DNA from 3 places in the Caballeronia sp. BCC1704 genome. Region 3 is predicted to be linked to each of the others. Evidence: predicted binding sites of a transcription regulator. Region 3 holds the regulator's gene; each other region holds the start of a gene.
What was found. Region 3 encodes LexA, which represses DNA repair genes until DNA is damaged. Its sites were predicted from a motif close to ACTGTATNNNNATACAGT; they were not measured.

Region 1: the regulator LexA is predicted to act here: its motif matches at 8,060-8,077, upstream of dinB (DNA polymerase IV).
Region 2: the regulator LexA is predicted to act here: its motif matches at 7,198-7,215, upstream of HWX53_RS21105 (ATP-dependent helicase).

What each region holds. Positions count from the first base shown of each region.
Region 1 covers NZ_CADFFT010000002.1:14,976-25,566, reverse strand. Annotated here, with positions in the region: gene HWX53_RS09915 (MFS transporter) at 1-252, shown strand, start outside; gene HWX53_RS09910 (hypothetical protein) at 467-751, shown strand; gene HWX53_RS09905 (VOC family protein) at 842-1,276, opposite strand; gene HWX53_RS09900 (LysR family transcriptional regulator) at 1,389-2,315, shown strand; gene HWX53_RS09895 (FUSC family protein) at 2,335-3,405, shown strand; gene HWX53_RS09890 (alkaline phosphatase D family protein) at 3,565-5,388, shown strand; gene HWX53_RS09885 (hypothetical protein) at 5,566-5,808, shown strand; gene HWX53_RS09880 (MDR family MFS transporter) at 5,838-7,415, opposite strand; gene HWX53_RS09875 (hypothetical protein) at 7,657-8,022, shown strand; gene dinB (DNA polymerase IV) at 8,155-9,351, shown strand; gene HWX53_RS09865 (TauD/TfdA family dioxygenase) at 9,467-10,357, shown strand; gene HWX53_RS09860 (ABC transporter substrate-binding protein) at 10,397-10,591, shown strand, end outside.
Region 2 covers NZ_CADFFT010000004.1:286,886-297,476, reverse strand. Annotated here, with positions in the region: gene HWX53_RS21145 (hypothetical protein) at 1-160, opposite strand, end outside; gene HWX53_RS21140 (hypothetical protein) at 124-741, opposite strand; gene fumC (class II fumarate hydratase) at 836-2,242, opposite strand; gene HWX53_RS21130 (phospholipase D family protein) at 2,266-3,858, opposite strand; gene HWX53_RS21125 (MATE family efflux transporter) at 4,274-5,713, opposite strand; gene HWX53_RS21120 (RNA-binding S4 domain-containing protein) at 5,875-6,096, opposite strand; gene HWX53_RS21115 (hypothetical protein) at 6,384-6,785, shown strand; gene HWX53_RS21110 (hypothetical protein) at 6,871-7,131, shown strand; gene HWX53_RS21105 (ATP-dependent helicase) at 7,249-9,372, shown strand; gene HWX53_RS21100 (DUF4088 family protein) at 9,385-10,149, opposite strand; gene HWX53_RS21095 (AzlD domain-containing protein) at 10,291-10,591, opposite strand, start outside.
Region 3 covers NZ_CADFFT010000001.1:1,694,185-1,704,775, reverse strand. Annotated here, with positions in the region: gene cysW (sulfate ABC transporter permease subunit CysW) at 1-435, opposite strand, end outside; gene cysT (sulfate ABC transporter permease subunit CysT) at 432-1,325, opposite strand; gene HWX53_RS07985 (sulfate ABC transporter substrate-binding protein) at 1,431-2,477, opposite strand; gene lexA (transcriptional repressor LexA) at 2,726-3,394, shown strand; gene HWX53_RS07975 (hypothetical protein) at 3,535-3,870, shown strand; gene HWX53_RS07970 (DUF2939 domain-containing protein) at 3,951-4,532, shown strand; gene HWX53_RS07965 (universal stress protein) at 4,557-5,066, opposite strand; gene nodI (nodulation factor ABC transporter ATP-binding protein NodI) at 5,363-6,316, shown strand; gene HWX53_RS07955 (ABC transporter permease) at 6,322-7,170, shown strand; gene gnd (phosphogluconate dehydrogenase (NAD(+)-dependent, decarboxylating)) at 7,224-8,225, opposite strand; gene tkt (transketolase) at 8,210-10,300, opposite strand.

The DNA.
Region 1 (10,591 bases), on a different contig from region 3:
GCCGCGTTCTATCCGACGCAGGGGCGCGGCACGGGCGTCGCGTGGATGCTCGGCATCGGGCGCTTCGGCGGCATTGCCGGATCGTTCCTCGTTGCCGAACTCACGCGCCTGCATTTCAGCTTCGGCGGCATCTTCGCGGTGATCGCGGTCGCGGGGCTCGTCTCTGCGGTTGCGCTCCTCATCAAACAGGCCACTCATCCGCAGCGCGCGGTCAATGCCGATCTCAAGGCTACGGGGCCAGTGGGCCACTGAACCCGTTGTGCGATTCGCGGCGGGTGGTGGCGCGCGCCGCGTTGTCATGTCGATTGTCACGGTGATGGGGGCTTGTCAGCTTGCGAATCGTCAGACCGTGGCACGTCCCATGCTCCAGACGTCTTGCGACCAGCCGTCGCTTGCATCACTCGACGGCCATGCAGAACAAGCTGCAACCATCGCATTCGCAAACCGCCAACAGGAGTCATTCGACATGAAACGTATCGCTCTCTCCTGCGCCGCCGGCGCATTCGCTCTCGTTTGCGCATCCGCGCTCGCGCAGGACAATCCGCCGAGCTCGGCCACGGGCCTGCAAGCGGGCGACAACGCGCAGACCACCACGCAGGGCTCGGGAATGTCGCACAAGCACTCGCATTCGAAGAAGAAATCGCACAGCACGCATTCGTCCTCGAACAGCGGCTCGACCGCTGGCCAGAGCGACAGCGCAACGCCGGGCGGCCCCGGCGCGCCGGTCAGCGCAAGCGGCTCGGGGCAGTAAGCGTAAGCATTACGCTCGCATGATGTAAAAAACGGGACGCCGATGGCGTCCCGTTTCTTTTGCAGCGCGAGCGAATGAAAACTCAGAAGGTCACTTCGCGAACAGCGACGCCATGTTGGCGAAAGCCTTCACTTCCACCGCATTGCCCGACGGGTCGAGGAAGAACATCGTCGCCTGCTCGCCGACTTCGCCCTTGAAGCGAATATGCGGTTCGATGATGAAGCGCGTCCCCGCCGCCTTCAGTTTCTCCGCGAGCGCTTCCCACTGCGGGATGGACAGCACCACGCCGAAGTGGCGCACGGGCACGGCATCGCCATCGACCGCGCTCGTCGAGCGATGACCGGCTTCGTCCGGCGCAAGGTGCGCGACGATCTGATGCCCGTAGAAATTGAAATCCACCCAGTCTTCCGAACTGCGTCCCTCGGGGCAGCCGAGCAGTTCGCCATAGAACGCGCGCGCATCCGAAAGACTGTGAACGGGAAACGCGAGATGAAACGGCGGCATGGCGTCGTGCGGGGTGTTCATGGTCAAGAGGTCCGTGAGGGTTGATCCAGAGAAGCCGCTAGTGTATTCATGAACGAATTCCATGAAAAACGATAAATTGCGGGTCTGAGCAACAACGAAATCGATCGATCACATGCTGCGCGAATTGAGGACTTTCATGGCGGTCGCCCGCCACGGCACCTTTGCCGGTGCAGGGGCGCATATCGGCTTGACGCAATCGGCGGTGAGCGCGCAAATGCAGCGGCTCGAAGCGCATCTCGGCTTTGCGCTTTTCGATCGCACCGGCCGCTCAGCGACGCTGAACGCAGCAGGGCGCCGCACGCTCGAACTCGCCGATGAACTCATCGCGCTCTATGCGCGTCTTGCCGAACCCAGCGGCGAGGAAGGGCGGGGCGGCACGCTTTCGGTAGGCGCAATCGCATCGGCGCATGCTGCGTTGTTGCCCGATGCCATCGCTTCATTCCGGCGCGACATGCCGGCATGGCGCATACGTCTCGTGCCGGGCGTGTCGCTCAATCTGCTCGCACAGGTGGATGCCGCCGAAGCCGACATGGCCGTCATCATTCGCCCGCCGTTTTCGTTGCCTGCGGAACTGCGCTGGCGCACGCTTATCGCGGAGCCGTTCGTATTGCTCGCGCCGGCCGCAAAGAAGCGCGCGACATGGCGTGAGCTGATAGAAAGCGAGCCGTTCATTCGATACGACCGGCGCTCGTTTGGGGGCCGGCAAGTCGACGTCTTCCTGCGCAAGAAGCGCATTGCCGTGCGAGAGGCCATCGAGGCCGATGAACTGCATGGCATCGCGCAACTCGTCGCGCGCGGCATGGGTGTCGCGTTACTGCCGAAGTCGGCGGGCATCGGTGCGTGGCCGCGAGGCACCGTCGCGCACGATCTCGGCGACGATACGTTTCACCGCGAGATCGGTCTCGTCGAGCGGGCGCGGCGCGCCGATCACGACGCAGCGGCGCGGTTTGCCGAATGCATCGCCGAGGCAGCCGCGCGCGGCACGGGTTTAGATCGAGCCAAGGCGGTTGAACGACCCGCGCGGAAGAAGCGCAGATAGAGGCACAAGGTGAATCGCGATGAACGCTCGCTACCTGTTGGCAATGACCGCATGGTTCGAACGCGTGGACCCAGGCACGCATCGGCGCGTCAAGGGCTTGCGGCTCGTGACGGCGTATGGCCTTGCGGCGGCCATCGGCGCACTGCACGATGTGACGCGCGACGTGCCCGCAAGCGTGTCGGTCGGCTCGCTCGCCGCGACGTTCGCGCTGTGGGCGAGCGTGTCCGAGGCGCGCGCGACGCGGCGTGAATCGAGCCGGGACCTCGCGGTGCTGTGCCTCGCGGCGGCGTGCGGCGCGTTCACCGTTGCATGGCTTGGACCGTGGTTCGACGAACACGGCCGCAGCGGTGCCGAGTTCATCCTCGTCTCCGGGGCCTTTTTTGCGGGCTATTTAAAGCGTTTCGGCGTAACGGGCGCTGGCATCGGATCGCAGTTCTATATCGGCCAGGTGGCCGCCTACGTGATGAAGCTCGCGCCGATGGATACGTGGGCAATCGTGGTCGCCCTGCTGATCGCCATGCTCGCGGCCATCGTGCCGCGTCTCTTGAGCGGACCAGCGGAACATCCTGTGGTGCCGCCTGCGCTCGCATCGCAGCCGGTCTATGGCAGACAGGCGGTGTCGCCCGCTTTTGCCATGGGTCTGCAAGCAGCGAGCGGCGCGCTCGTCGTCGCGCTGCTCGATGCGGCGTTCGCGCTCGCCGAATCGGCGTGGGCCATCACGGCATGCGTCTATGTCGTCGCGACGTCCGCGGTGGGAACGGCGGACCGTGTGCGAAGGCGTATCTATGGCACGCTGGTGGGCGTCCCCATCGGAATCATTTGCTTGCCGCTTGCTGAGCATGCGCCGCTTCTCGTCTGGGCGATGGCTGCCATCGCGATGATCGTCTACGCGATGGCGCTGCCGGAGCGCTACGACATCGCGTGCGGAGCCTTCGCCTTTGCGCTCGTCGTGACGCTGGCCGCGAGCGGCGTTCATTCGGTGCCGCTGCTCGCCGCGCGCGCATGGGAGACGCTTCTCGGCGGCGCCATCGGATTGCTTTGCGCAAGGCTGGTGTTTCCTCTGCGGACCGTTCCGCAGCGCGATGCTTGATAGAACGATCGTTCTGTCCCGCTCCGGTATTGACACTGACACCCGCTGTTTGTAGCGTGTAAGCAATCACATCGTCCGTAAGCCGCTATCCGGTCGGATTCGAAGTCGACACATCGAGCGCGCATGGTCTGTCTGCCACGTCGTTTTCTGGAGGCTGTCATGGATCGTCGCCGCTTTATGTCGTTGTCCATGTTCTATACCGTTGCGGCGGCGTCCGGCACGCTCGCGGCCTGTCATCATTCGAGCGATGACGAGGGCGGCAGCAGCGCGGGCGGCGGCACCACGCCACCGCCTTCGGGCGTGTACGCGTTCGCGCAGGGCGTCGCGAGCGGCGACCCGCGCGATACGTCCGTCGTGTTCTGGACACGCTGCGTCGCCAATGCGAGCAACGCCTCACAAACGGCAATCGCCCTGACGCTGCAAGTCTCCACGCGTCCCGATTTCTCGCAACTCGCGGCGAGCGTGCCCCTCAGCGCCATTCCCGACTACGACTTCACCGTGCGAGCCAAGGTCACGGGTCTCAGCGCGAAGACGACCTATTACTACCGCTTCATTGCCGGCAGTGACATCAGCGCGACAGGCACGACACGCACCGCAGCGGCGGCCACCGAATCGCTTCCCCAGCTGCGCTTCGCGTGGTTCGTCTGCCAGAACTGGAGCGTGAACCACTGGCAGGCGCTCACGCTGCTCGCCGCGGAAACCGACCTCGATTTCGTCGTGCATCTGGGCGACTATATCTACGAGACCGTCGGTAGTCCGAACGAAAAGAACGCCGCCGAGCCGGCGCATTCACAGATCACCTTGCCCGATGGCGTCGCGATGTCAGGCGGCGGCGTCTATGCGAACACGCTCGCCGATTACCGCACGCTGTATCGCACGTATCGCGGCGACGCGCGCTTGCAGACCGTTCATGCGCGCTTTCCCGTGATCGCCATCTGGGACGATCACGAGTTCTCGGACGATTGCTGGCAAGACCACCAGACGTACACCAATGCGAACGTGCAGCAGACAGCGCGACGCCGCAATGCGAATCAGGCGTGGGCGGAATATTTGCCGGTGGATTGGGGCGACGTGTCGTTCGACCTCAACAACGCCAGCTACGACAACATCCGCATTTACCGGGACTTTCACTTCGGCTCGCTGATTCACCTCGTCATGACCGACGAGCGGCTCTATCGCGACGATCATGTGGTCAGCGAAGCGGCTGTCGCGCAGAAGCTGGGACATGATCCGGTGAACGGCAACGATCTTGTCGGCTCGCGGTACGCGGTGCCGCAACAGGTGCTCGCGCAGTTCGAGGCGGCGGATACGCAGCGTCTTGGGCGCATTCCGTCCATGCTCGGCCCGGTGCAGACGCAATGGTGGAAGGACACGCTGAAAGCCTCGACCTCGATCTGGAAGGTATGGGGCAACGAGGTGATGATGAATCGCCTGTGGCTCGACCTGCGCTCGATCGCCCCTGCGCCCGACAACCTCGTTTTCGTGATGGATTGCGACGCATGGGACGGGTATCCATCGCACAAGGCCGATCTCACGTCGTTCGTGAAGGCGCAAGGCATCACGAATCTCATCGCCATCACGGGCGATCTTCATGCGTTCCAGGCCGGCATCGTGCGCGATGTGCCCGATCCGGCGACGGGCACGCCCGTGCTCGTCGATCTCATGGCGGCGGGCGTCAGCAGCCGCCCCTTCTTTCAGGATGCGACGAACTATGTCGCAGGGATGCCGCTGGCATCGCTCATCACTTCATCGTCGGCACTGGATGCGTTCATCAGGCAGAATAATCCGGACATGCTGTACGCGGACCACGACGCAATCGGCTATGCATCGGCGACAGTCACGCCCACGCAGTTCGTCGCGATCTACAACAAGGTGAAGGGGCTGAACGCGGACGGCACCGCGCCGCAGAACCCCTTGCAAAAGCGCACGCGTTTGACGATCAATGCGGGCGCCGTGGCGATAGCGGTGGAAGACAACGTCTGATGCCAGTGCGCGAAGCGCTTCATTCAGGGCGCTTCCGCCATTCGTATCCGCGCTTCTGGGGGGATTTCACGGTCGAGTCACGCACGTAGACTGCGTGCACATTTCGGAAGGTCGCATGCTGGCAGGGCAGTGCATTGGCCGATGAAGTGGACATTTGAAACCTTCAGGAGTACGACCATGATCAGCAAAGTCACCGGCATTGTTCTCGTCGCGGCCTCGCTTGCCGCGCCTTACGCGCTCGCAAGCGGCTATGGTCCTGCGCCGCATTACAAGCCGGATGCCGGCGCGCCCACGTCGCAACAAGGCATGAACACGCAGACCATCGCGGCCGACGATTCCGCTGCGCCGGGAAGCCAAAGCGGAGATGCGAGCGTGTCCAAAGACAAGCAGGACAGCCCGCTCATTCAGGCGCAAGATTGAGACCCAGTGTGCAAGGCATCGACGCCAAATCAGGCGTCGATGCCGACGCGTTCCGGTGCATCGTTCGCGCCGAGCGTCTGCACCGTCGGACGCGCCCGACCGATGTCTACCGCGGGCATGAACAGCATCGAAATGACCGCGCCCAGCGCGATCACGAACATCGATGTGAAGGTCAGATGCAGCGCATGGTGCAACGCGAAGCGAATCTCCGCGTTGCTTGCGAAGTTGCCCGGCACGGCCGATAACAGGCGCTTCAACTGATCCGCGCTAACGGCCGGCACGCCGCTCGCATGACCCAGTCCATAGTTCTGCACGGCGCCGAACACCGCCGCGCCGAGCGTGTTCCCGAGATTGCGGGCAAAGAGGTTCGATGCAGTAGCGCTCCCGCGCTCGGACAGCTTGACGATTTCTTGGATCAGGATCAGGCACGACACGCTCAGTATGCCCATGCCGAAGCCCATCACCGCGGAGCCGACGCCGGCCCACACCGGACTCGACTGCGGCGTGAGAAGCACGAACGGAATCGCGCCGAGCGGAATGAACACGGTCCCACCGATCAGTAAGCGGCGCAACCCGATCCGGCTGAAGGTGCGTGACGTGAAGGTGGCGCCGCTGGGCCAGCCGATCATCATCATCGTGAGCGTGAGGCCCGCTTCGACCGGCGAGCGATGCATGACGCCCTGCACGTACATCGGCAGGAACGTGGTCAGGCCCATCAACGCCATGCCCGCGAGCAGCGTCGCGGCGTTGCCCGCCGCGATCGGGCGATGCGCCCATAAGCCGAACGAGATCATCGGATCGGCGGCGCGCTTTTCCTGCATGACGAAGAGCACGCTCGCCACGATGCATATCGCGACTTCCACGCCGACGCGCGCGCTGCTTGCGGTGCTGACATCGGTGAGCGCCATCATCAGCGAAGCGACGGCGGCCGTGAAGAGGAACGCGCCTGCAAGGTCGATTGCCGGACGTTCGTGGCGCTTCTCCTCGTGCAGAAAGAGCACGAATAGCAGCGCGGCGAGCGCGCCGATCGGCAGGTTGATCCAGAAAATCCAGCTCCACGAAAGATGCCGGATGAGCAAGCCGCCGACCATCGGCCCGAGCACGGCAGACACGGCCCATACGCTGGCGAGGTAGCCCTGCACCTTACCGCGTTCCCGTGCCGGGTAAAGGTCGCCGACCACCGTCAGCGCAACCGGCAGAATGGCCCCGGCGCCGACGCCTTGTATCAGGCGGAAGACGATCATGGCGGGCATCGACCACGCGAAGCCCGCGAGTATCGACCCGACGAGAAAGATGGCAATGCCGGCGAGTATCGCGGGCTTGCGGCCGTAAAGATCCGCGAGCTTGCCGAATACGACGGTAAGCGCGGTCTGCGTCAGCAGGAACGACGAGAAGACCCAGCTATACAGATTGAGGCCGCCGAGCTGCGTGGCGATCTGCGGCATGGCAGTCGAAACGATGGTGGCTTCGATCGCCACCATGGCCATCGAGGCCATCACTGCGGCAATGACGAGGGGACGGACGGTCTGCTTGTGTTGGGGCATGCGGTCGGGATCTGATGAAAGAGGACGCGATCCGCGGCGGGCACGCGCGGTTCGACTCGTCATGGTATCCCGGCGCGCCACGCACTGCTGGCGCGGTCTAACTTACCGCCTTTGACATGCTCCTTCGTCGCGAGGCAGGGAATTCTTAGCCGCGATTCATGCGTTCGTCAGCACACGATGCCTTTCTTGCAAGCCACTGCCGCGCCGCACCATCCCGTGCTATCTTGTTTCATACGGAATTCATACGGAACGCAGCGTATTCGCTGACGTACCTCTCGTCGAAACGTCCTTCGTGAGCGCCGCCATGAACGATGTGCCTCGTACCCTGAGTGCCCGGGACCGCGTCGAATTGCTCTGCTGGCTGACATGCGGCAGTCTGGGCGCGTTCTACCTGAACGGAGACTGGCCGGCGGCGGCTTTCCACGTGCAGGCCGCGCACAAGTGGCTCGACAGGCATGAACGGCTCGCGGACTGGCTGACGGTCGCGAAACTTGCCGCCATCGCGCGCGATCTGGCCGCGCGTCATTGCGCGATACTCGAGGCCGACTGGGCGCGCGATGCCGTCGAGGAGATTCTCGACAGCGAAGACCTCAACTATCAGTCGGATGTGGTCCGGCAGGTCTTCGACGACTGCCGCCGCGCCCTTGCGGAAAAGCGCGCGGCAGAGTAGCCGCTGAAGCGTCACTGAGAGGCCGCTGGCGAAAATCACTGTATGAATGTACAGTAAGCCATTTTCGACTTCGGCCCTAAGCGCTCTTGCTCTTGCTCTTGCTCTTGCTTTTGCGCTCGCCTTTCGCCGTCGATGGACGCCTCACTGCCTTCCTCGTTCGCCTCAGAGACGCCGCCGCGCCGTATCGCGCACCTCGACATGGATGCGTTTTTCGCGTCGGTCGAGCTGCTGCGCTATCCGGAACTGCGCGGCGAGCCGGTGGTGGTCGGTGGCGGCCGAAATGCCGCGCCCGAGACGCTGGCGGACGGCACGCGCCGTTTCAAGCGATTGCGCGACTACGCGGGCCGCGGCGTGGTGACGACCTCCACGTACGAAGCCCGCAAGTTCGGCGTCTTCTCCGCAATGGGCATGATGAAAGCGGCCCAGCTCGCGCCCGACGCCATTCTTCTTCCGACGGATTTCGAGTCTTACCGGCATTACTCGCGCCTCTTCAAAGCGGCGATTGCCGGATTCACCACGCAGATCGAGAACCGCGGCATCGACGAGATTTATATCGACGTCACCGACATGCCCGGCGATTCCGCGGACATTGGTCAGCGCATGAAAGACGCGGTGCGCGAAGCGACCGGCCTTACGTGTTCCATTTGCATCGCGCCGAACAAGCTGCTCGCGAAGATCGGCTCGGAACTGGACAAGCCCGACGGTCTCACCATTCTTACGATGAACGACCTGCCCACGCGCATCTGGCCGCTGGCCGCGCGCAAGGTGAACGGCATCGGGCCCAAGGCAAATGACAAGCTCGCCGCGCTCGGCATCGTGACCGTGGGCGATATCGCGGCCGCCGACCTCGGCCTTCTGCAATCGCACTTCGGTCCGACTTATGCGGCATGGCTCGCGCGCATCGCGCAAGGGCAGGACGAGCGGCCTGTCGTCGTGAGTTCCACGCCCAAGTCCATGAGCCGCGAGACCACGTTCGAGCGCGACCTGCATCCTAAGCACGACCGCGCCACGCTTTCGGCGGAATTCACGGGCCTTTGCAAGCGCGTGGCGGACGATCTCGCGCGCAAAGGTTACGTGGGGCGCACCGTCGGCATCAAGCTGCGTTTCGACGACTTTCGCACCGTCACGCGCGACTTGACGATTTCGGTCGCCACGGCCGACGCATCCGAAATTCGTCGCGCAGCGACCGAGTGCCTCAAACGAATCGTGCTCGACAAAAGACTGCGACTGCTCGGCGTGCGCGTGAGCGCGCTGGAGTCCGCTGACGAAGCCGGCGTTTCCGTCGCGCCGGTACAGGTCGAATTGCCTTTCGATGCGATCGAAGACTGACCTCTCCCGGTCTTAGCATCACGCCAGATAATCAAATCGCGCATCGTTCGTTGCCGCGCGAGCGCGCCGGGCGTAGATTATTCGTCTGTCCGCCGCTTTTCACTACACCGTGACCATTCTTTCGCCGACTCACGACGCTGCCGAGGCCGTCGAGCAACATATCGTCATTCGTCCGTTCGACGGCCCGCTGGGCGCAGAGGTCATCGGGCTCGACCTGTCGCAGCCCTTGTCCGCTGAGGATTTCGCGCGCATTCATCGCGCTCACCTCGACTATCACGTGCTCGTGTTCCGCGAACAGCGCATCACGCCCGCGCAGCAGGTCGCCTTCAGCAAGCGGTTCGGTCCATTGCAGATTCACGTCTTGCACCAGTTCGGACTGGCCGGCTATCCCGAAGTGCTCGTGGTGTCGAACATCATCGAGAACGGCAAGCCTATTGGACTCGGCGACGCCGGCCACTTCTGGCATTCGGATCTCTCATACAAAGAGAAGCCGAGCCTCGGCTCGATGCTTCATGCGCAAGAGCTCCCATCGACAGGCGGCGACACGCTGTTTGCGAATCAGCATCTCGCGTGGGAGACGTTGCCCGCGCATCTGAAGAACGCGGTCGAGGGGCGCTTCGCGGAGCACACCTATCTCGCGAAATATGCGGAGCTGCAAAGGCGTAGTCCGTGGCGTCCGAATCTCACACCCGAGCAGATCGCGCAGGTGAAGCCGGTCGTGCATCCCATCGTGCGCACGCATCCGGAGACGGGTCGTCAGGCGCTCTTCGTGAGCGAGCACTTCACCACGCGCATCGTCGATATGCCGGAAGATGAAAGCCGCGCATTGCTCGACGAGATCTTCGCGCACAGCGTGCGACCCGAATTCGTCTATCGGCATGTTTGGCGCGACCATGACATGGTGTTCTGGGACAACCGCTCGGTCATGCATCTGGCCGCGGGCACGCCGGACGATCAGCGCCGCAAGCTGTATCGGACCACCATCGAAGGCGATGCGCCTTTCTGAGCCGAACCACAAATAGTCCTACAAACACGGGGTTTTTCGATGCATTCTCGAAAAGGGAAGGGCGCGTTGCGCGCCTTTGTCTGCGCGTTGGCGCTTTCGCTCGGTGGCACTTGCAGCGCCTTCGCGGAAGGCACGCTGCGCATTGCGGAGCAATATGGCGTCGTCTATTTGCTCCTGAACGTGGCGCGCGACCAGAAGTTTATCGAGCAGGAAGGCAAGAAGCAGGGCATCGAT
Region 2 (10,591 bases), on a different contig from region 3:
GCTTGTTGACCGAAAACGCCTGCGAACGCCTGCTGCCTGCCGACCATTCGCGTGCGCCCGACGCGACTGCGCCGTGCGAACGCTGGCCGTAGCAGGCGCGCTCGCCCGAATAGCGCTTGTTGATCAAAACGCCTGCGAACGCCTGCTTCCTGCCGACCATTCCCGTGCGCCCGACGCGACTACGCCGTGCGAACGCTGGCCGTAGCAGGCGCGCTCGCCCGAATTGCGCTTGTTGACCAAAAACGCCTGCGAACGCCTGCTTCGTGCCGACCATTCGCGTGCGCCCGACGCCACTGCGCCGTACGGACGCTTGCCGTAGCAGGCGCGCTCGCCCGACTTGCGCTTGTTGACCGAAAACGCCTGCGAACGCCTGCTTCGTGCCGACCATTCGCGTGCGCCCGACGCGACTACGCCGTGCGAACGCTGGCCGTAGCAGGCGCGCTCGCCCGACTTGCGCTTGTTGACCGAAAACGCCTGCGAACGCCTGCTTCCTGCCGACCATTCCCGTGCGCCCGACGCGACTACGCCGTGCGAACGCTGGCCGTAGCAGGCGCGCTCGCCCGAATTGCGCTTGTTGACCAAAAACGCCTGCGAACGCCTGCTTCGTGCCGACCATTCGCGTGCGCACGACGCCATTGCGCCGTACGAACGCTTGCCGTAGCAGGCGCGCTCGCCCGAATAGCGCTTGTTGATCAAAACGCCTGCGAACGCCTGCTTCGTGCCGACCATTCGCGTGCGCACGACGCGACTGCGCCGTGCGAACGCTCGCCGTAGCAGGCGCGCTCGACCGACTCGCCCTTGCCGGCCGAGAGCGCCTGAGACCGCCCGAGACCGCCTACTTCCTGCCGACCATCTCGTGCGGCTTCACCCATTCGTCGAACTGCTGCTCGGTCACGTGCCCGAGCGCGAGCGCGGCGGCCTTGAGCGTGGTGCCTTCCTTATGCGCCTTCTTGGCGATCTGGGCGGCCTTGTCATAGCCGATGTGCGGATTGAGCGCCGTCACCAGCATCAGCGATTCGTTAAGCAGGCTGTCGATGCGCTCCTGATTCGCCTCGATGCCCACCGCGCAGTTGTCGTTGAAGCTCTGCGCGCCGTCCGCGAGCAGGCGGATGGACTGCAGCACGTTATGCGCGATCATCGGCCGGAACACGTTTAGCTCGAAATTGCCGCTCGCGCCGCCGAAGTTCACCGCCACGTCGTTGCCGAACACCTGACAGCAGAGCATGGTCACGGCTTCGGACTGCGTCGGGTTCACCTTGCCCGGCATGATGGAACTGCCCGGCTCGTTCTCCGGAATCGATAGTTCGCCCAGGCCGCAGCGCGGGCCGCTCGCGAGCCAGCGAATGTCGTTGGCGATCTTCATCATGCTCGCCGCGACGGTTTTCAACGCGCCGTGCGCGGCGACGAGCGCGTCGGCGGCGGCCATCACCTCGAACTTGTTGGGCGCGGTTTCGAACGGCAGGCCGGTCAGCTTGCCGATGGCCTGCGCCACTTTCACCGCGAACTCCGGATGCGCGTTCAGCCCCGTGCCGACCGCCGTGCCGCCCTGCGCGAGTTGATAGAGATGCGGCAGCGTCGCTTCGACGTGGCGGATGCCCTGGTCGAGTTGCGCCACATAGCCGGAAAACTCCTGACCGAGCGTGAGCGGCGTCGCGTCCTGCAAGTGCGTGCGGCCGATCTTCACGATATCCGCGAACTGCTTCGCCTTCTGGTCGAGCGTCTCGCGCAGCGTCTTGAGCGACGGCACCAGATGCTTGACGATCGCATACGCGGCGGCGACGTGCATCGCGGTCGGGAACACGTCGTTGGACGACTGGCCGCGGTTCACGTCATCGTTCGGATGCACGAGGCGCTCTTCGCCGCGCGGCCCGCCGAGCAGCTCGCTCGCGCGATTGGCGATCACCTCGTTCAGATTCATGTTCGTCTGCGTGCCGGAACCGGTCTGCCACACGGCGAGCGGAAATTCGTCCGGATGCTTGCCGTCGATGATCTCGTCGGCCGCCTGCATGATCGCCTGCGCCTTCTTTGCGTCGAGCACCTTCAGGTCCTGATTCACCTCGGCGGCGGCGCGCTTGATGATCGCGAGCGCGGTGATGAGTTCGGGCGACTGCTTTTCCGTCGATATCTTGAAGTTCTGCAACGACCGCTGTGTTTGCGCGCCCCAGAGCTTGCCGTTGGGCACGGCGATCTCGCCGAACGTGTCCTTCTCCATACGTACATCGCCCTGTGCGTTCTGTGTCATGGCCTGATGTTCCTTTGAAGTGGTCAAAGCTGTTCGTCGACGGGCAGCAGCTTGAAGACGCCCGTCATCGCGTTACGGTAAAAGCCGGCGTCGGGATCGAAGTTATAGGTCACCGTGCCGATGTCTTCCTGGCTGGTCCACACGAGACCGGACTGCGGCGAGCCGGTGCGGCGCAGCTCCGCCATCACCGCCGCGCTCGCCAGTTCCACGCGCCAGCTCGCTTTCGGCGAGATGCCCCTGTCGAACAGCGCCGCGACCTGCTCCGCGACGGGCTTGCTGTGAATCACGAGCGCCAGTTCGGTGTTGAGCCGCGCCGAGCGGGGATCGAGATTCATCGATCCGATCACGAGGATACTCCGATCGATCACATACGCCTTGGCATGGAGACTCGCGCGCGACGAGGAACCGAAGAGGCCGGGCGGCGGGCGGCTTTCGCCCTCGGGCTGAAGCGGCTTGAATTCGTACAGTTCGACGCCGTTTTGCAGAAGCGGCACGCGATACGGCGCATAGCCCGCCTGAACCGCGACGGCATCGGTGGCGGCGAGCGAGTTGGTCAGCACCGCGACGCGCACGTGGCGGCGCGTCAGGTCGGCGAGCGCCTTCACGCCCACGTCGTGCGGCACGAAGTACGGCGACAGAATGAGGAACTCGTTCTGCGCGTTCTTCATCAGCTCGGCGAGCCGCGTCATCGGCGGGCTTTGGTAGTCGTCGCTCGGATGCTCGATTTTCGCGGGCGAATCCGCTTCGAACTCGGTCGGCGCCCAGACGAGGCTCATCTCGCCGCGCGATATCTGCTGGGCGAGCGGCGTCGCGTTGAGCGGCTTGGCGTTCAGCGGGTCGGCTTGCTCGCGCCAGTGGTTGCGAAGATCCTCGCGCGTCTTGTCGAGTTCGGACGGATCGAACTTCTGCTTGTTCAGCACGCGCAGCGGGTAGGAGAGCGTGCTGTTCCAGTAATCGTCGAAGCTCGCGGAAACCTTGTGCACGACCGGGCCGGCCGTGAACATGTCGAGGTCGCGGAATTGCAGCGTCGGGCTGGCGTTGAAGTATTCGTCGCCGAGATTGCGCCCGCCGACGATCGCGATCTGGTTATCCGCGATCATCGCCTTGTTGTGCATGCGGCGCGTGAAGTGGTTCAGATTCGTGAAAAAGTTCTGCGTGCGCTCGGCGAAGCTGCGTTGCGCGCTGCCGTACGGGTTGAACACGCGAATCTCGATGTTCTCGTGCGAGTTTAGCGCCGCCATGATGCGGTCGATGTCCTTGAAGTTCAGGTCGTCGACCAGCATCCGCACGCGCACGCCGCGATCCGCGGCATAAAGCGCCGCGCCCAGCAGCAGCTTGCCGGTGTTGTCCTCTTCGGCGATGTAGTACTGCATGTCGAGCGTCTTCGTCGCGGCGCGAGCGAGCGCGACGCGCGCCTGAAGCGCATCGGAGCCGGTCGGCAGCAGGCGCACGGCGGATTCGTCCGGATGCTGCTTTTCGAGCGGCGCGAGCGCTGTTTGGAGCGGCGTCGGCTCGGTCGCGGACAGCGCGTGCGTCACCGGACGATCGAACGCGGTGGCGGGCGGGCGCGTCGCGCATCCGGCGCAGAGCGCGGTGATGACCGCCATGGCCGCCATGCGGCGCGTGCGGCTCGTCCATTTAGTTGTATTCGTCGCGATTGGAGCGCGCGCGACTTCGCTTTCGGCTTGGCGAATTCCCCGGATTTCCGACACTTCGCTTCCTCTTTTTTGTTTATCTCGATTCGGCTGCTTCCGTGCGACCGCTTAAGGCAAGCAGCTTCGCCACACAGCAAGAAGCGTTCTCGCCGATGCGGCATCTCGAAATCATTCTAGGGGAACTGGCGTGCGGGCCAGGCGAGCAAACGCACGATGCGCGGAAATCGGCAGGCGAAAAAAAGCCCGCTCGGCAGAGCGGGCTATAACCCCTGTTACTGGATAAGTCTCAAGGAGGAGACGGGTTCATCCTAACAACGCGCGCCACGAGCACCAACCAAGCATTCTTGCTTTGCATATGCATGGCGCGTCGAACTCATCAGGCGACGCTTTTGGAAGCAGCATCGACGCGATCGCCGGCGCGCGCGACGCCCGTTTCCACCAGCCGCCTGCTGATGCGATGAAAGCGCAGCGTCATCAATACAGCGACGCTCGCCAGTCCCGCAGCGAGTCCCCACCACAAGCCTTTGGCGCCCAGTTCGAAGTGAAACGCGAGCACATAGCCCGTCGGAAAGCCGACGCCCCAGTAGCCGAACGCGGCGGCGAGCATCGGCACGCGCGTGTCTTTCAGGCCGCGCAGGCAGCCCGACCCGACCGTCTGCATGCCGTCGACGATCTGGAACACGGCCGCGACGCTCAATAGCGATGCGGCAAGCGCGACGGTTCGCGCATTGGCGGGATCATCGAGATGCAGATACAGGCCGACGATCGCGCGCGGCGCGGTAATGAGCACGAGCCCCGAGCACATCATGAAGCCGACGCCGAGCGCCAGCGCGACGAAGCCCGCGTGACGCGCCGCGACCGGCACGCCCGCGCCAGCCCAGTAGCCGACGCGCACGTTCGCGGCCTGTCCGATCGCGAGCGGCACCATGAATGCCGCCGACGCCACGTTGAGCGCGATCTGGTGCGCGGCGAGCGGCGCTTCGCCGAGCAGGCCGACCATCATGCCGGTCGCGAGAAAGAGCGTCGATTCGACGCCGTACGTGATCGCGACCGGCCAGCCGATGCCGAAGAGTTCGCCCATGAGCGGCAGATGCGGCCGCGCGGCGGCGACGAAATGGCGGTAGCGCGGGCGCAGATGCAGCAGCGCGACGAGCGCGAAGGCCGTCAGCCAGACGGTGATCGCGGTGGCCGCCGCCGAGCCGAGAAAGCCTTCGCGCGGCAGGCCGTACGCGCCGTGGATCAGCCCGTAGTTCAGAAAGCCGTTGACGAACACGCCGCCGATGGACACCCACAGCAAGCGCTTCGCCGCGCCGATGGCCGGCAGAAACGCGCGCATCATGCCGATGCCGATCAGGCTGCCCGGCGTGCCCCAGCGCAGCACCGCGCAGTATTCGCCGACGTTGTGCGCGAGCGTCGCGGGTTCGTGGAACGCGAGCAGAATCGGCTCCGCATACGACAGCAGCACGAACGCCGGCACGGCGAGCAGCACGGACAACACGAGCCCCGTCCAGTAGATGCCGGGCACGCGGTGTTCCGCATCCGCGCCGCGCGCATGGGCGACGGCCACGCTCACCGACGTCAGTACGCCTTGCAGCAGGGTCACCACGACGAAGAACATGTTGGCGCCCAGACCGCCCGCGGCGAGCGCGTCGGGACCGAGCGAGCCGAGCAGAATCGTGTCCGTCACGCCCATCGCCATTTGCGACAGTTGCGCGATGGCGAGCGGCGCGGCGAGGCGCGCGGTATCGACGGCATGGCGAGACAGACTGACGTGTCCCGAATGCGCGCGGGTCGCGCGGCTGGTGTGCGATTGCATGATCGAGAGAAAGGAGCGCAAGGGCGCGTGGACGCGTCCGTGTCGTGCGCTGAAACCTGAACGAAAGACGACTAGCTTATTGCCTCGCGCGCGGCATGTCGATGACGCGCCCCGTTATGGTCGTCTTTTCGCAAGCGGCGGGCGCATGGGCGCAAGCGGCATCAGTCGGGCGCGCGCACTCGGATCTTCTGGCCGTCGAGCATCACGACCTGACCCGCGCGGATCTTGCACGTCTTGCGCAGTTCCACTTTGCCGTCGACGGTGACATCGCCCATCGCGACGCGCGCCTTCGCCGAGCCGCCGCTGTCGGCGAGTCCCATCAGCTTGAGCAGGTTGTGGAGTTCGACGTAATCGCCCGTGAGGGTGAATTGAAGCTGCGGCATGGCGGGCGTTCGGAATGCAAGAAGACTTGGATGATAAACCAGCGCGGAGCATCTTCCGGGCATAGCGCGTGCTCGTACACGATCGACCGTTCGTTTCGCCGGATTAAGCAGATGTAGCGAAGTGAAACCGCCGGTAACAATGACTCGTTTCGGGAAACTCGCGCGTCGTCCGGCCGGTCTGTAGGTTTGATCGATGCAGCTTCGGTCATCTTCTAAACGACAAGTCGCGTCATCGCGTTCCGAGTTGTCGAACGCGTTTGGCGGACACACCCAGAGAGGACAAGCTCATGACTAAGGCTCGAATTCTGATGATCGGCGCCGCTTTCGCCGCGATGGCTGCCACCGGCGCGCAGGCGCAAACCGCCCAGCCGGCCGACTCCGCTCCCGGTCAGGCGCCGATGCAGGCTCAGCAGCAAGTGTCGCCGCCGCCGCAAAACGTGGTCGCCCCGGCACCGACCGATCCGCTCGTGCAGAAGCGCAACGCCGACGCGCAGGCCAACGCGGAATATCGCGCGTCCAAGAAGGCGTCGAAGGCGGAGATGAAGGCTGCCGACAAGCAGGCCAAGCAGCAGTACAAGGAGGAAGTCCGCAACGCGAAGATCAATCGCAAGGCCGACAAGGCCGCCGCGAAGGACGACCTGAACGCCGCGACCGACCGCACGCCGAAGGATGAAGGCGAGCAGCACTGATCGCGCAGGACGCCGCGAAGCCTGGCTGACTCTCGCTTCGCGGCGGGAACACAACGACCACACTAACGACCACACGGAGGACGCCATGAATCGACGCACCCATACATTGCTGGCTGCGCTCATCGCGGGCGCACTGACGAGCGTGAGCGCGGCACCGGCTTTCGCGCAATCGACGAGCGACGCGCCGACCCACGCCGACAAGAAGGCCGCGAAGAAGCAGGCCGAAGCGGACAAGGAATCCGCCGTCGCGCAGGCGAAGGCGGACAAGAAGAAGACCGAAGCGCAATCGGAGGCGAATGAAGCCGCCGCAAAAGCCAATCTGAAGGATGCCAAGAAGGCCGATTAAGCGCGTCTTGTAGAGCCGCGGCCCGTCGAAGGAAACACGTGCCGCGGCAAAGACTTGCGTGCGCGGGTTGTATGGATATACAGTGTGCGTCACTTCTTTCGACGCCCGCATTTCTCTGTGCTGACCCTTCCGGACGACACCGCCACCGCCGACGCCTCCTCTGAGAACGTCGCCGCTTATCTTGCCAAGCTCAACGATGCGCAGCGCCGGGCGGTCGAATTCGGTGTCGACGCGCCGGGGCGCTGCGGCGGTCCGTTGCTCGTCATCGCGGGCGCGGGCTCGGGCAAGACCAACACGCTCGCGCATCGCGTCGCGCATCTGCTGGTGAAGGGCGCGGATCCGCATCGGATTCTGCTGCTGACCTTTTCGCGCCGCGCGGCGCTCGAAATGACGCGGCGCGTGACGCGCATCGCGACGAACGCGCTCGGCAGCAAGAGCGCTATCGCGCAGGGGCTCACGTGGTCCGGCACGTTTCACGGCATCGGCGCGCGGCTGCTTCGCGATTACGCCGATCTCGTCGGCCTCGCGCCGTCGTTCACCATCAACGACCGTGAAGACTCCGCCGACCTGATGAACCTCGTGCGCCACGAGCTCGGGCTCTCGTCGAAAGAGAAGCGGTTTCCCGCCAAATCGACGTGCTTCGCCATCTACTCGCGCGTCGTCAACACGGGCGCGTCGCTCGCCACCGTGCTGGACCAGGCGTATCCGTGGTGCCGCGAGTGGGAAGCGGACCTGAAGCGCCTCTTCGCCGCGTACGTGAGCGCGAAGCAGGCGCAAAGCGTCCTCGACTACGACGACCTGCTGCTCTACTGGTCGCACCTCGCCGCCGAGCCGAGCATCGCGGCGGACTTGTCGAGCCGCTTCGATCACGTGCTCGTCGACGAATATCAGGACACCAACCGCCTGCAAGCCACCATCCTGCTCGCGATGAAACCGGACGGACGCGGCCTCACCGTCGTGGGCGACGACGCGCAGTCCATCTATTCGTTTCGCGGCGCGACGGTGCGCAATATCCTCGACTTCCCGCAGCACTTCGACCCGCCCGCCGCGACCGTCACGCTCGACCGCAACTATCGCTCGACGCAGCCGATTCTCGAAGCGTCGAACGCGGTGATCGGGCTTGCCACTGAGCGGTACACGAAGGATCTGTGGACCGACAAGGCATCGGCGCAAAGGCCGCGCGTCGTTTCGGTCGCCGACGAGGCGGATCAGGCGCGTTATGTCGTCGAAAAGGTGCTGGAGGCGCGCGAGGCCGGCATGAAGCTCAAGTCGCAGGCGGTGCTCTTTCGCGCGGCGCATCACAGCGCGACGCTCGAAATCGAGCTCACGCGGCGCAACATTCCGTTCGTGAAGTTCGGCGGCCTCAAGTTTCTGGACTCCGTGCACGTGAAAGACGTGCTCGCGGTGCTGCGCTGGGCCGAGAATCCGCGCGATCGCGTCGCGGGCTTTCGCGTCGCGCAACTGCTGCCGGGCATCGGGCCGGCGATTGCGGGGCGCTTACTCGATAGCGTCGCGCAGGCCGAGCGCGCGCCGACCGCGATCGCCGCGTTCGGAGCGCCCGCGCGGGCGAGCGAAGACTGGCCGCGCTTCGTCGCGCTCATGGGCAAGCTGTGCGGCCGCGAATCGCCGTGGCCCGCCGAATTCGAGATGATCCGCCGCTGGTACGAGCCGCACCTCGAACGCAATCACGAAGACGCGGCTATCCGCATCGGCGACGTATTGCAGATGGAAAGCATCGCGTCCACGTACCCGACGCGCGAGCGTTTCCTCACCGAACTCACGCTCGATCCGCCCGACGCGACGAGCGACGAGTCCGGCGTGCCGCTCATCGACGAGGACTATCTGATTCTCTCGACCATCCACTCGGCGAAGGGGCAGGAGTGGCGCAACGTGTTCGTGCTGAACGGCGTGGACGGCTGCATTCCGTCCGATATGGGCACGGGCAGCGACGAGGAAATCGACGAAGAGCGCCGCCTGCTGTATGTCGCGATGACGCGGGCGAAAGAAGATCTGCACATCGTCACGCCGCAGCGTTTCTACGTGCACAACCAGACGAATCTCGGCGATCGCCACGTGTGGGCGCAGCGCACGCGCTTCATTCCGCCGCATCTGATGCAGCACTTCGAGGCCGGCGCATGGCCGCCGGTGCCGGTCGCGGCTGCGCCGACGGCGGCGGGCCTGGCCGCGGCGGCGAAAGCGAAGATCGATATCGCCGCGCGGCTGAAGGGAATGTGGGAGTAGGGCCGCGCTCGTTCAGCGCGGGGCGCGTGAGGCGCGCGGCACGCGCGGCGCGCTGCCGAAAATGCTGCGCAGCCACGCCGCGAAGCGCGTGAAGCCGTCGTAGGGTTCGTCGACGAAAAGCTCCGGCCGCATCGAGCGCAGATATTCCAGCAGTTGCTGCGCTTCCTGTTTCTGGATCGATCCGTAGAAGATGCCCAGCCGCAGCAGCGCGCGCAGTTCGCCGAGCTTTTCGCGCGCGGTGGAGCCGACGTTCGTTTCCACCGCGATCTTCGCATCGAAGACGCGCTGGCGCAGCGAATCGGCGAGCCGCCAGGCGGGCGTCTGCATCTTCTGCTCGACTTCGCGGATATCCACCGCCGCCGACTTGATCTGCGAGGCGAGCACGTCCACCTGCGAGGCGTCGCCCTTGGCTTCGGTGACGATGGCCGTCGCCCATTCGCGCGACGCTTTCACCAGATCCTCGGCGCTCCAGTCGGAGCGGATCGCGAACGCGAAGCCATGCTCGGCCGCCTGCCGGATCAGAATTTCGACGACATCCGGGAACTCCTTGTCGAGCGCGCGCTTGGCCCACGCATACTGGCCGTGCGTGAGCATGCGCTGCACGGCCTGCTCGGTGAGCGGCGTGTCGTTGTCGAGCAGCTTCGCGCGCAAAAAGTCCTCGAACGACGGCGTGACGAACTGCGGGTCGAGCTTGAGCGACAGACGCAGGAACGCCTCGAAGTCGCGATTCAGCGACGCGATCGTTTCATCGCGCAACGAAAGAGTGATTTGACGCATGTCGGTTTCCGGTTCCGCGCTCGGCTGGCCCGATGGCGGGAAATGCTGTCGGCCTGCCGCGCGGGCGGAGTCCGTTCGTTTCAGATAACGGCGGAGCGGCCGGAAACTTGAGGGCTCTAGAAAGGCGCCTCGCTTCGGTGTTCAGCGCAGCACGACGAGCTGCCAGACGAAGAACACGCCGAGCGATACCGCGATCGTTAGCAGCGCGCGGCGTGTCAGCGCGCAGACGGCGATCGCCGCCAACGCCGCGATCAGTTGCGGATTGCGCCACGTCAGCTCGGCGCCGTTGCCGTGCGGCGAGACCGTCATCGGCACGATGATCGCGGTGAGCACCGTCACCGGCACGAAGCCGAGCGCCGTGCGCACGACCGGCGCAAACGACAGCCGCTCGCCGAGCACGAACACCGCGGCCCGGATCAGATACGTGACGAGCGCCATGCCG
Region 3 (10,591 bases):
ACCGAACCAGCCCTGCGCGCCGAACATCAGCACGTAGATCAGGCCGGAAATGACGGGCGAAACCGAGAACGGCAAGTCGATGAGCGTGGTCAAGAGCGCCTTGCCGCGAAAGTCGAACTTCGCGATCGCCCACGATGCCGCGAGGCCGAACACGACGTTGAGCGGCACCGCAATCGCCGCCGTCGTCAACGTGAGCTTGATGGCGGACCACGCGTCCGGGTCTTTGAGCGACTCGAAGTAATAGTCGATGCCCTTCGCGAACGCTTGCGCGAACACGGCGACGAGCGGCACCACGAGAAAGAGCGCGAGGAACAGCAGCGCGATGCCCGTGAGCAGCCAGCGCACCGCGCGCGATTCGGTGACGGGATCGAGCGTGCGGGCATCGCGCGGCGCAGCGGTGTTCATCGCGATGGCTTTGGTATCGGGCGTGCTCATGCGTGGCTCCCTTGAGCGGACCCGGCATGCGCGGCGTGCGCAGGGATCGCGCCCGTGCGGCTCGTGCGCCGTTGCAGGAACCATTGCAGCGTGTTGATGAGGAGAAGCATCAGGAACGACACGCACAACATGACGACGGCGAGCGCGGTGGCGCCCGCATAGTCGTATTGTTCGAGCTTCGTGATGATGAGAAGCGACGTGATTTCCGACTTCATCGGCACGTTGCCAGCGATGAAAATCACCGAGCCGTATTCGCCGAGCGCGCGCGCGAACGCCAGCGCGAAGCCCGTCAGCAGCGCCGGGAAAAGCGACGGCAAGACGACGCGGCGAAACGTCAGCCAGCGCGTCGCGCCGAGGCACGCGGCGGCTTCTTCCTGCTCGCGCTCGAAGTCCTCCAGCACCGGCTGCACGGTACGCACGACAAACGGCAAGCCGATGAACGTCAGCGCGACCAGCACGCCGAGCGGCGTGAACGCGACCTTGACGCCGAGCGGCGCGAGATACTGCCCGATCCAGCCGTTGCCCGCATACACGGCCGCGAGCGAGATGCCCGCGACGGAAGTCGGCAGCGCGAACGGCAAATCGACGATGGCATCCACGATGCGCTTCATCGGAAACGTGTAGCGCACGAGCACCCACGCGACGAGAAAGCCGAACACCGCGTTGATGAGCGCTCCGCCGAGCGCCGCGCCGAAGGTCAGCCGATACGACGCCAGCACGCGCGGCGATGTCACCGCGCGGACGAACTGCGCCCAGTCGAGCGTCGCCGTCTTCGCGAACGTGGCGGCGAGCGGTATCAACACCACGAGGCTCAGATACGCGAGCGTGATGCCGAGCGTCAGGCCGAAGCCCGGTAGCGCGCTCGGCTTGCGCAAAGTGAAAGTCGTCATCCTTGCTTTCGTCCTGTTCCAGTGCGCCGGGGAGCGCGTGTCATCGAATGCTTGTGTGACCGGCGGCGTCATGGCGCGCCGCTTCGGTTTGCTTACGTTTTGCGCTTACTGCGGCTGATAGATGGAGTCGAACACGCCGCCATCAGCGAAATGCGTCTTCTGCGCCTTGGTCCAGCCGCCGAAGGTGTCGTCGATGGTGTAGAGCTTGATCTTCGGGAACTGCTTCGTGAGGTCGGCCGGCACCTTGTCCGAGCGCGGACGATAGAAGTTGCGCGCCGCGATCTGCTGGCCTTCGTCGCTATACAGATACTTCAGATACGCCTCGGCGAGCTTGCGCGTGCCGTGCTTGTCGACGACCTTGTCCACCACCGCGACCGGCGGCTCGGCCAGAATGCTCACCGAAGGCACCACGATCTCGAACTTCTTCGGACCGAACTCCTTCAGCGACAGAAATGCCTCGTTCTCCCACGCGATCAGCACGTCGCCCTGGCCGCGCTGCACGAAGCTCGTCGTCGCGCCGCGCGCGCCGGAGTCCAGCACGCCCGCGTTCTTGTACAGCTTCGCGACGAAGTCCTTCGCGGTTTGCTCGTTGCCGCCCGGCTTGTGCTGCGCGTAGGCCCAGGCGGCGAGATAGTTCCAGCGCGCCCCGCCCGACGTTTTCGGGTTCGGCGTGACGATGGAGACGCCGGGCTTAGTGAGGTCGTCCCAGTCCTTGATGTGCTTCGAGTTGCCCTTGCGCACGAGGAACACGATCGTCGACGTGTACGGCGAGGCGTTATCCGGCAGCCGCTTCTGCCAGTCCGCGGCGACGAGTCCCTTGCCCGCGAGCGCGTCGATGTCGTAGGCGAGCGCGAGCGTGACGACGTCCGCCTGCAGGCCGTCGATGACCGCGCGCGCCTGTCCGCCTGAGCCGCCGTGCGATTGCTTGAACGTGACGGTCTCGCCTGTTTCGGCTTTCCACTTCTTGGCGAATGCCTGATTGAAGTCCTGATATAGCTCGCGCGTCGGGTCGTACGACACATTTAGAAACGACGTCTGCGCGTGGGCTTGCGTGCTCGCCGCGACCATCGCGCCGATGCCCGCCGCCGTCAGCGCCAGCGCGGTCAGCGCTTTGCGTGCCCTGGTCCCCAATCCCGCTTTCGTGCTTTGCATTCCCCGTTCTCCGTCTTATCCAATTGACGGAATCAGTCTATCGGCGGGCCTATATGAACAGAAATAATCGTTTTTCAGTCTTTTATATCCAAAGCTGCTAAAGCGGGTCCCCGGCGTTTGTGCGTGGCCGAACGTCGGAGCGTGTTGCGGTTTCGAGCCGAACTTAAAGTAATGCTTGAAAAGCGCCGAATACTGTATAAAAATACAGTCATCTGTTGATCCATACAGTGCACGAGAGGCCCGAGCCAGTGACCAGAACCTCAAAACTTACCGCGCGTCAGCAGCAGGTCTTCGAACTGCTCCAGCGTGCAATCGAGCGCACCGGCTTTCCGCCGACCCGCGCGGAGATTGCCGCTGAGCTTGGCTTCAGCTCCGCTAACTCTGCGGAAGAGCATCTGCGGGCACTGGCGCGCAAGGGCGTCATCGAACTGGCGGCGGGTTCGTCGCGCGGCATCCGGCTGATCGGGGACGCTGGCCGTTCGGAAGACGTTCCGCACCAGTTCACCTTGCCGCACGCGAGCATCATGCAGCTCTCGTTGCCGCTCGTAGGCCGGGTGGCGGCGGGCAGTCCTATCCTCGCGCAGGAGCATATTTCGCAGCACTACGCGTGCGACCCCGCGCTCTTTTCCAGCAAGCCGGACTACCTGCTGAAGGTGCGCGGCTTGTCGATGCGCGACGCCGGCATTCTGGACGGCGACCTGCTCGCCGTTCAGAAGCGCACCGAGGCGAAGGACGGACAAATCGTCGTTGCGCGGCTCGGCGACGACGTCACGGTCAAGCGTTGGAAGCGCCGCCCCGACGGCGTCGAGCTCATCGCGGAGAACCCGGACTACGAGAACATTTTCGTGCGGTCGGGCAGCGGAGACTTCGCGCTGGAAGGCATTGCAGTGGGCCTGATCCGCTCGGGCGAGTTCTAGTCAGCGGCGGCAGCGCCCGTTCAAGCATCGCTGCCCGCCTCTTCACGCCACGCACGACGCGGCGCGTTTCGAGTACATCAAGCACGGACGGCAGCCGCTCGCGGCATGCCGCGGTGCGTCCTATCGTCTGGAGAGTCATGATGGAACGTTTTGCCCGTTTGCTGCCCTTTCGCCAGTTCGGCCGTCTGCGTCATCTGCGTGCGTTGATTCCTTGCGGCGCCGCGGCGCCTTCGCGAGCTGAAGCTGCACCGGATCTCTTCGATTCCATGCCCGCGCTGCCGTCTCGTCAGCCAGCGTTTGCGCGCGTGTCGCTGACGCAGACGGTCCACGCGGAGCCGCCGCGAAGTACTCCCGTGCGCGTGTACCGAAGCGAGTCGCGGCTGATCCTCGTCGGCAAGATCAGCGAAGTGTCGCGCATGATCGACCGCTGCATCGACGAAGAGCGCGCCGGTCTGACGGGCGGAACGGTGGCGTGAAGTGGCGGCGAGTTGGGGAATCTGTCGTGCGGCGGCGTGGTCAATCCGGCATTGACCTTCGCTAGAGGCTTGACTGTCGCATGTCCCGCACCGCTCGTTTCATTGTCGCCACGCTCGCCGCCCTATTGCTCGTCGCGGCGCTCGGCTTCGTCTACGCGTCGCCGTATATCGTGCTGGACCGCGTCAAGCGCGCCGCCGACGCGCGAGACGCCCAAACGGTCAACCAATACGTCGATTTCCCCGCGTTGCGCGCGAGCTTGAAGGATCAGATCGCCGCGCTGCTCACGCGGCGCATCGATGTGCAGAAGAGCGGCAACCCGCTCGCGATCATCGGCGCGATGATCGGCGCGGCGCTGGTCGGCCCGCTCGTGGATTCATACGCGACGCCGGACGGAGTCGCCGCCATCTTGAACGGCATACCGCCGCGCGGCAATCCCGGCGAACGTCCTCCCTCAGCCGGCAAAGCCGATGCAAATGCGTCGGCGTCCGTGAGCCCATCCAATCCGGCTCCGCAACCGCCGCAGACGACGGCCGGCTATCGCGGCATCAACACGTTCGTCGTGACGTACCAGCACGGCGCAGGCGACGCCCGCTATTCCGCCATCTTTCACCGCAGCGGCCTGGTGTCATGGAAGCTCGTCGCCGTCGATCTCAACGGCTGACGTGCGATCACCAGCCATCCACGCTCACGCGCCCGCTTCGGCCTTTGCAGGCTTCGCGGCATACGCAGCGGCATCTTCCGCTTCCGCTGATTCGCCTGCCTGACAGACGGCAACGAGAATGCTACACGACACGCGATCCAGCAAAGGCGTGTTGCCCGCGCCCATCCACCAACGAGCGAGTCCGCTCCGGCAGCGGTGCCCGACGACGACGAGATCGACCTTGAGGCTGTCGGCCAGCGCCGCGATTTCGTCGATCGGATGGCCGAACGCGAAATGCCCCTGCGCCGACAGGCCACGTTCGCGCAGCCACTCGACGCCTTCCTGCAAGATATCGCGCGCCGCGTCTTCGAAGCGCCCGCAGGCCATATCGGTCAGCAATCCGGCGCTCTGCGCGATGCTCGACCGCATGTCCACCACCGCGAGCACGTGCGTCTCCGCGTTGAGGTCGAGCGCGAGGTTCGCGCCCTGGCGCAGCGCTTTGCGGCCCTCTCTGGAGCCGTCGTAGCACAGCAGAATCTTTCTATAGCTTGTCATGATGCCTCCCTGCCGCATCGCGGATTGACTGCGGCGTAACTTCATGATCCTGTGCCGCGCCGGACGTGGCAACGATGGAAAACGCTAACTTCACGCAATAGCGCGCCGAATCCGCGCCACGTTGGACTCATGACAAGCTGGCCGCGTGCCAGATTGCGACGAAGCCCGTCGCACAAGGCTTCGCGGCTTTCGGCATGCACGCACGACTCGCCAGGCGCACCGCTTCTGCCCGCGCAAGCGCCGCCCCGGTGCATTCGATTACACTAGCTCGCTGAACTTTCCCCGGCACAAAACGCATGACACAGCGCACCACGCGCGAGCACGCCCCCGAAGCGGCCGTCGCGCCCGCCATCGAATTCAGCGAAGTCATAAAAAGCTACGGCGCGAAAAACGTCGTCGACGGCCTCTCGTTCGACGTGCGTCCCGGCGAATGCTTCGGCCTGCTCGGGCCGAACGGCGCGGGCAAGACGACGACGCTCAGGATGCTGCTCGGCATGACGTCGCCCGATCACGGAAACATTCGTCTCGTCGGCGAACCGGTGCCGTCGCGCGCGCGTTTCGCCCGCGAACGCGTCGGCGTCGTGCCGCAGTTCGACAATCTCGATCCCGACTTCAGCGTACGCGAGAACCTCGTCGTCTTCGGCCGCTACTTCGGCATTGCGGGCGCGCGCATGGACGCGCTCGTGCCGTCGCTGCTCGAATTCGCGCGGCTCGAAAACAAGGCAGATGCGCGCGTCGGCGAATTGTCCGGCGGCATGAAGCGGCGGCTGACCTTGGCGCGCGCCCTCGTCAACGATCCCGACGTGCTGATCATGGACGAACCGACCACCGGTCTCGATCCTCAGGCCCGCCATCTCATCTGGGAACGTCTGCGCTCGCTGCTGGCGCGCGGAAAGACCATGCTGCTCACGACGCATTTCATGGAAGAAGCCGAGCGCCTGTGCGACCGCGTCTGCGTCATCGAAGAAGGCCGCAAGATTGCCGAAGGCCGTCCGCGCGACCTGATCGCGTCGGTGATCGGCTCGGACGTAATCGAGATCTACGGCCCCGACCCGCAGGCGCTGGCCGCCGAACTGCAACCGCTCGTCGAGCGCATGGAAGTGAGCGGCGAGACGCTTTTTTGCTACGTCGACGATCCGCAAGCCGTTCACGCGCGCGTCAAGGGGCGCGAGGGCGTGCGCTATCTGCATCGTCCGGCGAATCTGGAAGATGTTTTCTTACGCCTGACCGGGCGTGAAATGGTGGATTAATGGCGATGGAAACCTTCGATCAACCGCACGTCGCCAGCAAAAACCCCAACCAGACGCACCCGCGCGACGCCGCGCCGCTCACCAACGCCCTGCCCGCGAATGCAACACATTGGATGTCGGTCTGGCGACGCAATTACCTCGTCTGGAAAAAGCTCGCGGTCGCCTCGATGATCGGCAACCTCGCCGACCCGATGATCTATCTGTTCGGCCTCGGACTCGGTCTCGGGCTGATGGTCGGTCATGTCGAGGGCGTGTCGTATATTGCGTTTCTCGCCGCGGGCACGGTGGCCTCCAGCGTGATGATGTCCGCGAGCTTCGAGGCGATGTACTCCGGCTTCTCCCGCATGCATGTGCAGCGCACGTGGGAAGCGATCATGCACACGCCGCTCACGCTCGGCGATATCGTGCTCGGCGAAGTGGTCTGGGCCGCGAGCAAGTCGGTGCTCTCGGGCGTCGCGATCATGCTGGTCGCGGGCGCGCTCGGCTACGCGAGTTTTCCGTCGATGCTGCTGGCGCTGCCCGTTATCGTGTTGACCGGGCTGGCGTTCGCGAGCACCGCGATGATCGTCACGGCCATCGCGCCGAGCTACGACTTCTTCATGTTCTATCAGACGCTCGCGCTCACGCCGATGCTGCTGCTCTCCGGCGTGTTCTTTCCGGTCGCGCAACTGCCCGCGCTCGCGCAACATGTGACGCAGGCGCTGCCGCTCGTGCACTCCGTCGAACTGATTCGCCCCGCGATGCTCGGCCGCCCGCTCGACGGTTTCGCGCTGCACGCAGGCGTGCTGGCCGCTTATGCCGTGCTGCCGTTCTTCGTCTGCGCGTGGCTTTTCCGCCGTCGCATGATGAAATGAAAAACGGCGATGGACCGTCGCGGTCCATCGCCGTCTAACGAGCGCTCAGCGCGTCACTTCGCCGGAAACTCCTTGTGGCCGCCGAAGCCGAAGCGCATCGCGGAGAGCATGCGCTCGGGGAACAGATCGGCGTCGCGCGACCGGAAGCGCGTGTACAACGCCGCCGAGAGCACCTGCGCGGGCACAGCTTCCTCGATGGCCGCCTCGATCGTCCAGCGCCCTTCGCCGCTGTCCGCCACGATGGTCGAGAAGTGTTCCAGCCCGCCGTCGCTCGCGAGCGCGCCCGCCGTCAGGTCCAGCAGCCACGACGACACGACGCTGCCGCGCCGCCACACTTCCGCGATATCCGCGAGGTCGAGCGAATAGCGCTCGTTCTCCGGAAGGTCCGTCGATTCCTTGTGCTTCAGAATGTGGAAGCCTTCCGCATACGCCTGCATTAGCCCGTACTCGATGCCGTTGTGCACCATCTTCACGAAGTGCCCCGACCCGACCGGCCCGCAATACATGTAGCCGTTCTCGACGCGCGGATCGCGTCCTTCGCGGCCCGGCGTCGCGGGAATGTCGCCGCGTCCCGGCGCGAGCGTCGCGAAGATCGGATCGAGCCGGCTCACGACGGCCTCGTCGCCGCCGATCATCATGCAGTAGCCGCGCTCCAGTCCCCAGATGCCGCCCGACGTGCCGACATCGACATAATGCACGCCCTGCTCCCTGAACTGCGCGGCGCGTCGAATGTCGTCCTTGTAGAAGCTGTTGCCGCCGTCGATCACCACATCGTCCGCTTGCAGGATCCTGTGCAGGTCCGAAAGCGTGTCCTCGGTGATCTTGCCGGCCGGCAGCATCAGCCAGATCACGCGCGGCGCGGCGAGCTTCGCCACGAGATCGCCGAGATCGTTCGAGCCGGTCGCGCCTTCGCTCGCGAGCGCGTCGGTGGCTTGCGGATTGTGGTCGTACACGACGCATTCGTGTCCGTCGCGCATCAGGCGGCGGCCGATGTTGCCGCCCATGCGCCCTAGCCCTACGATGCCGATCTGCATGTCGATCACTCCCCGGCCGATTTGACGCGCTCGATCTGCTTCTTCGCCGCTTCGTAGACGCCTTCGAGCGTGAAGCCGAACTTCGTCTTCAGCGCCTTCAGCGGCGCGGACGCGCCGAACGTGTGCATCACGATCGTCGCGCCGAAGCGCCCCACGTAGCGATCCCAGCCGAGCGTCGCGGCCTGCTCGACGGCCACGCGCGCGTGCACGTCCGGCGGCAGCACCGAGTCCTTGTATTCGTCGTCCTGCTTCTCGAAGATGTCCCACGACGGCATGGACACGACACGCGCCGCGATCCCCTCGCTCGTGAGCTTCTCCCATGCTTCGACGCACAGCGACACTTCACTGCCGGTCGCGAGCAGCAGCACTTCGGGCTTCTTGCCGCCCTCGGCATCGGCGAGCACGTAGGCTCCGCGCCGCACGCCTTCAGCCGACCCGAACTTCGTGCGGTCGAATGTCGGCAGCGGCTGGCGCGTGACGACGATGCACGACGGCTCCTTCGAGAACGACAGCGCCACGCGCCACGCCTCGCTCACTTCGTTGGCATCAGCCGGACGCAGCGTGCAGAGTCCCGGCACGCCGCGCAGCGAAGCCAGTTGCTCGATCGGCTGATGCGTCGGGCCGTCCTCGCCCACGCCGATGGAATCGTGCGTGAACACGTAGATCACCGGCACTTCCATGATCGCGGAGAGCCGGATCGGCGGCTTCATGTAGTCGCTGAAAATCAGGAACGTGGACGCGAACGGCCGCATGTTCGAGAGCGCGAGCCCGTTGGCGACCGAGCCCATGCCGTGCTCGCGAATGCCGAAGTGCAGGTTGCGCCCGGCGTAGTTGTCATGCTCGAAACTGCCCGCGCCTTCGAACTTGAGATTCGTCTTCGTCGATGGCGCGAGGTCCGCCGCGCCGCCGATCATCCACGGGATGCGCTTCGCGATGGCGTTGAGCACCTTGCCCGACGATTCGCGCGTCGCCATGCCCTTCGCGTCCGCCTCGAACGTCGGGATGTCGGCGTCCCAGTCATCGGGCAGCTTGGATTCGAGCATCTGCCACAGTTGTTTCGCCAGATCCGGGTTCTGCTTCTCGTAGTCGTCGAAGCGTTGCTTCCACTGGGCATGCGCCGCCTTGCCGCGCGCGCCCATGCCTTCGGCGAAGTGCTGCATGACGCCATCGGGCACGAGGAACTGCGCGTCTTCCGGCCAGCCGTAGAACTTCTTCGCGAGCTTGATTTCCTCGTCGCCGAGCGCCTCGCCGTGCGCCGCCGCCGTGTCCTGCTTGTTCGGCGCGCCCCAGCCGATGATGCTCTTCACGACGATAAGCGTCGGTTTGTCGGTCGTCGCCTTGGCTTCCTTGAGCGCGGCTTCGAGCGCGTTGGCGTCGTTGGCGTCGTCGACGTGCAGCGTGTTCCAGTTGTAGCCGCGAAAGCGCGATTCCACGTCGTCGCTGTATGCGAGGTCGGTGTGGCCTTCGATCGTCACGCGATTGCTGTCGTAAATCCAGATGAGGTTGGACAGCTTCAGATGCCCGGCGAGCGATGCCGCTTCGTGCGAGATGCCTTCCATCATGTCGCCGTCGCCGCACAGCGCGTAGACGCGGTAATCGAAAAGCGGCGCGCCCGACTTGTTGAAGTGCGCCTCCTTCCAGCGCGCGGCCATCGCCATGCCGACGCTGTTGCCGAGACCCTGGCCGAGCGGCCCGGTCGTGGTTTCGACGCCGGCCGTCATCCGGAACTCCGGGTGGCCGGGCGTCTTGCTGTCGAGCTGGCGGAACTGCTTGATATCGTCGAGCGACACGGCCGGGTTGCCGGTAGGCTCGCCGCTTTCGTCCACTTCCTTGACGCCTGCGAGGTGCAGCAGCGAATACAGCAGCATCGACGCGTGCCCGACCGACAGCACGAAGCGGTCGCGGTTCGGCCAGAGCGGCGCGTCGGGGTCGTAGCGCAGATGGTATTGCCAGAGATGGAACGCGACGGGGGCGAGCGCCATCGGCGTGCCGGGGTGGCCGGAATTGGCCTTCTGCACGGCGTCCATCGACAGCGTGCGGATCGTGTCGATCGTGAGGCGATCCAGATCTTGGGACTGCGGCGTTGCTTGAGACATGAGCGACGACTCCTTTCGCGAAGAGCGCGCTGAGGCACGACGGGCGCCTCAGCGGCAACCAGGACCATCGAGCAAGCGCAGTGCCTTGCTAAAAGGCACCGCGCCCGGGTGCGGGCGGCCGCGCGCAGCCGTTTCATGCTGGCGCGGCGGCTTTCGGCAGGACGCGAACGCGCGGTGTTCGAATGCGCGTTCGGTGTTTCAGCCGGGCGACGCGATGCAACGAAGGCGCACCGCCCGGATAGTGCATGCGGCTTCTAAGCCGCGAAAGTGCTTGAACATCAATGCTGACAC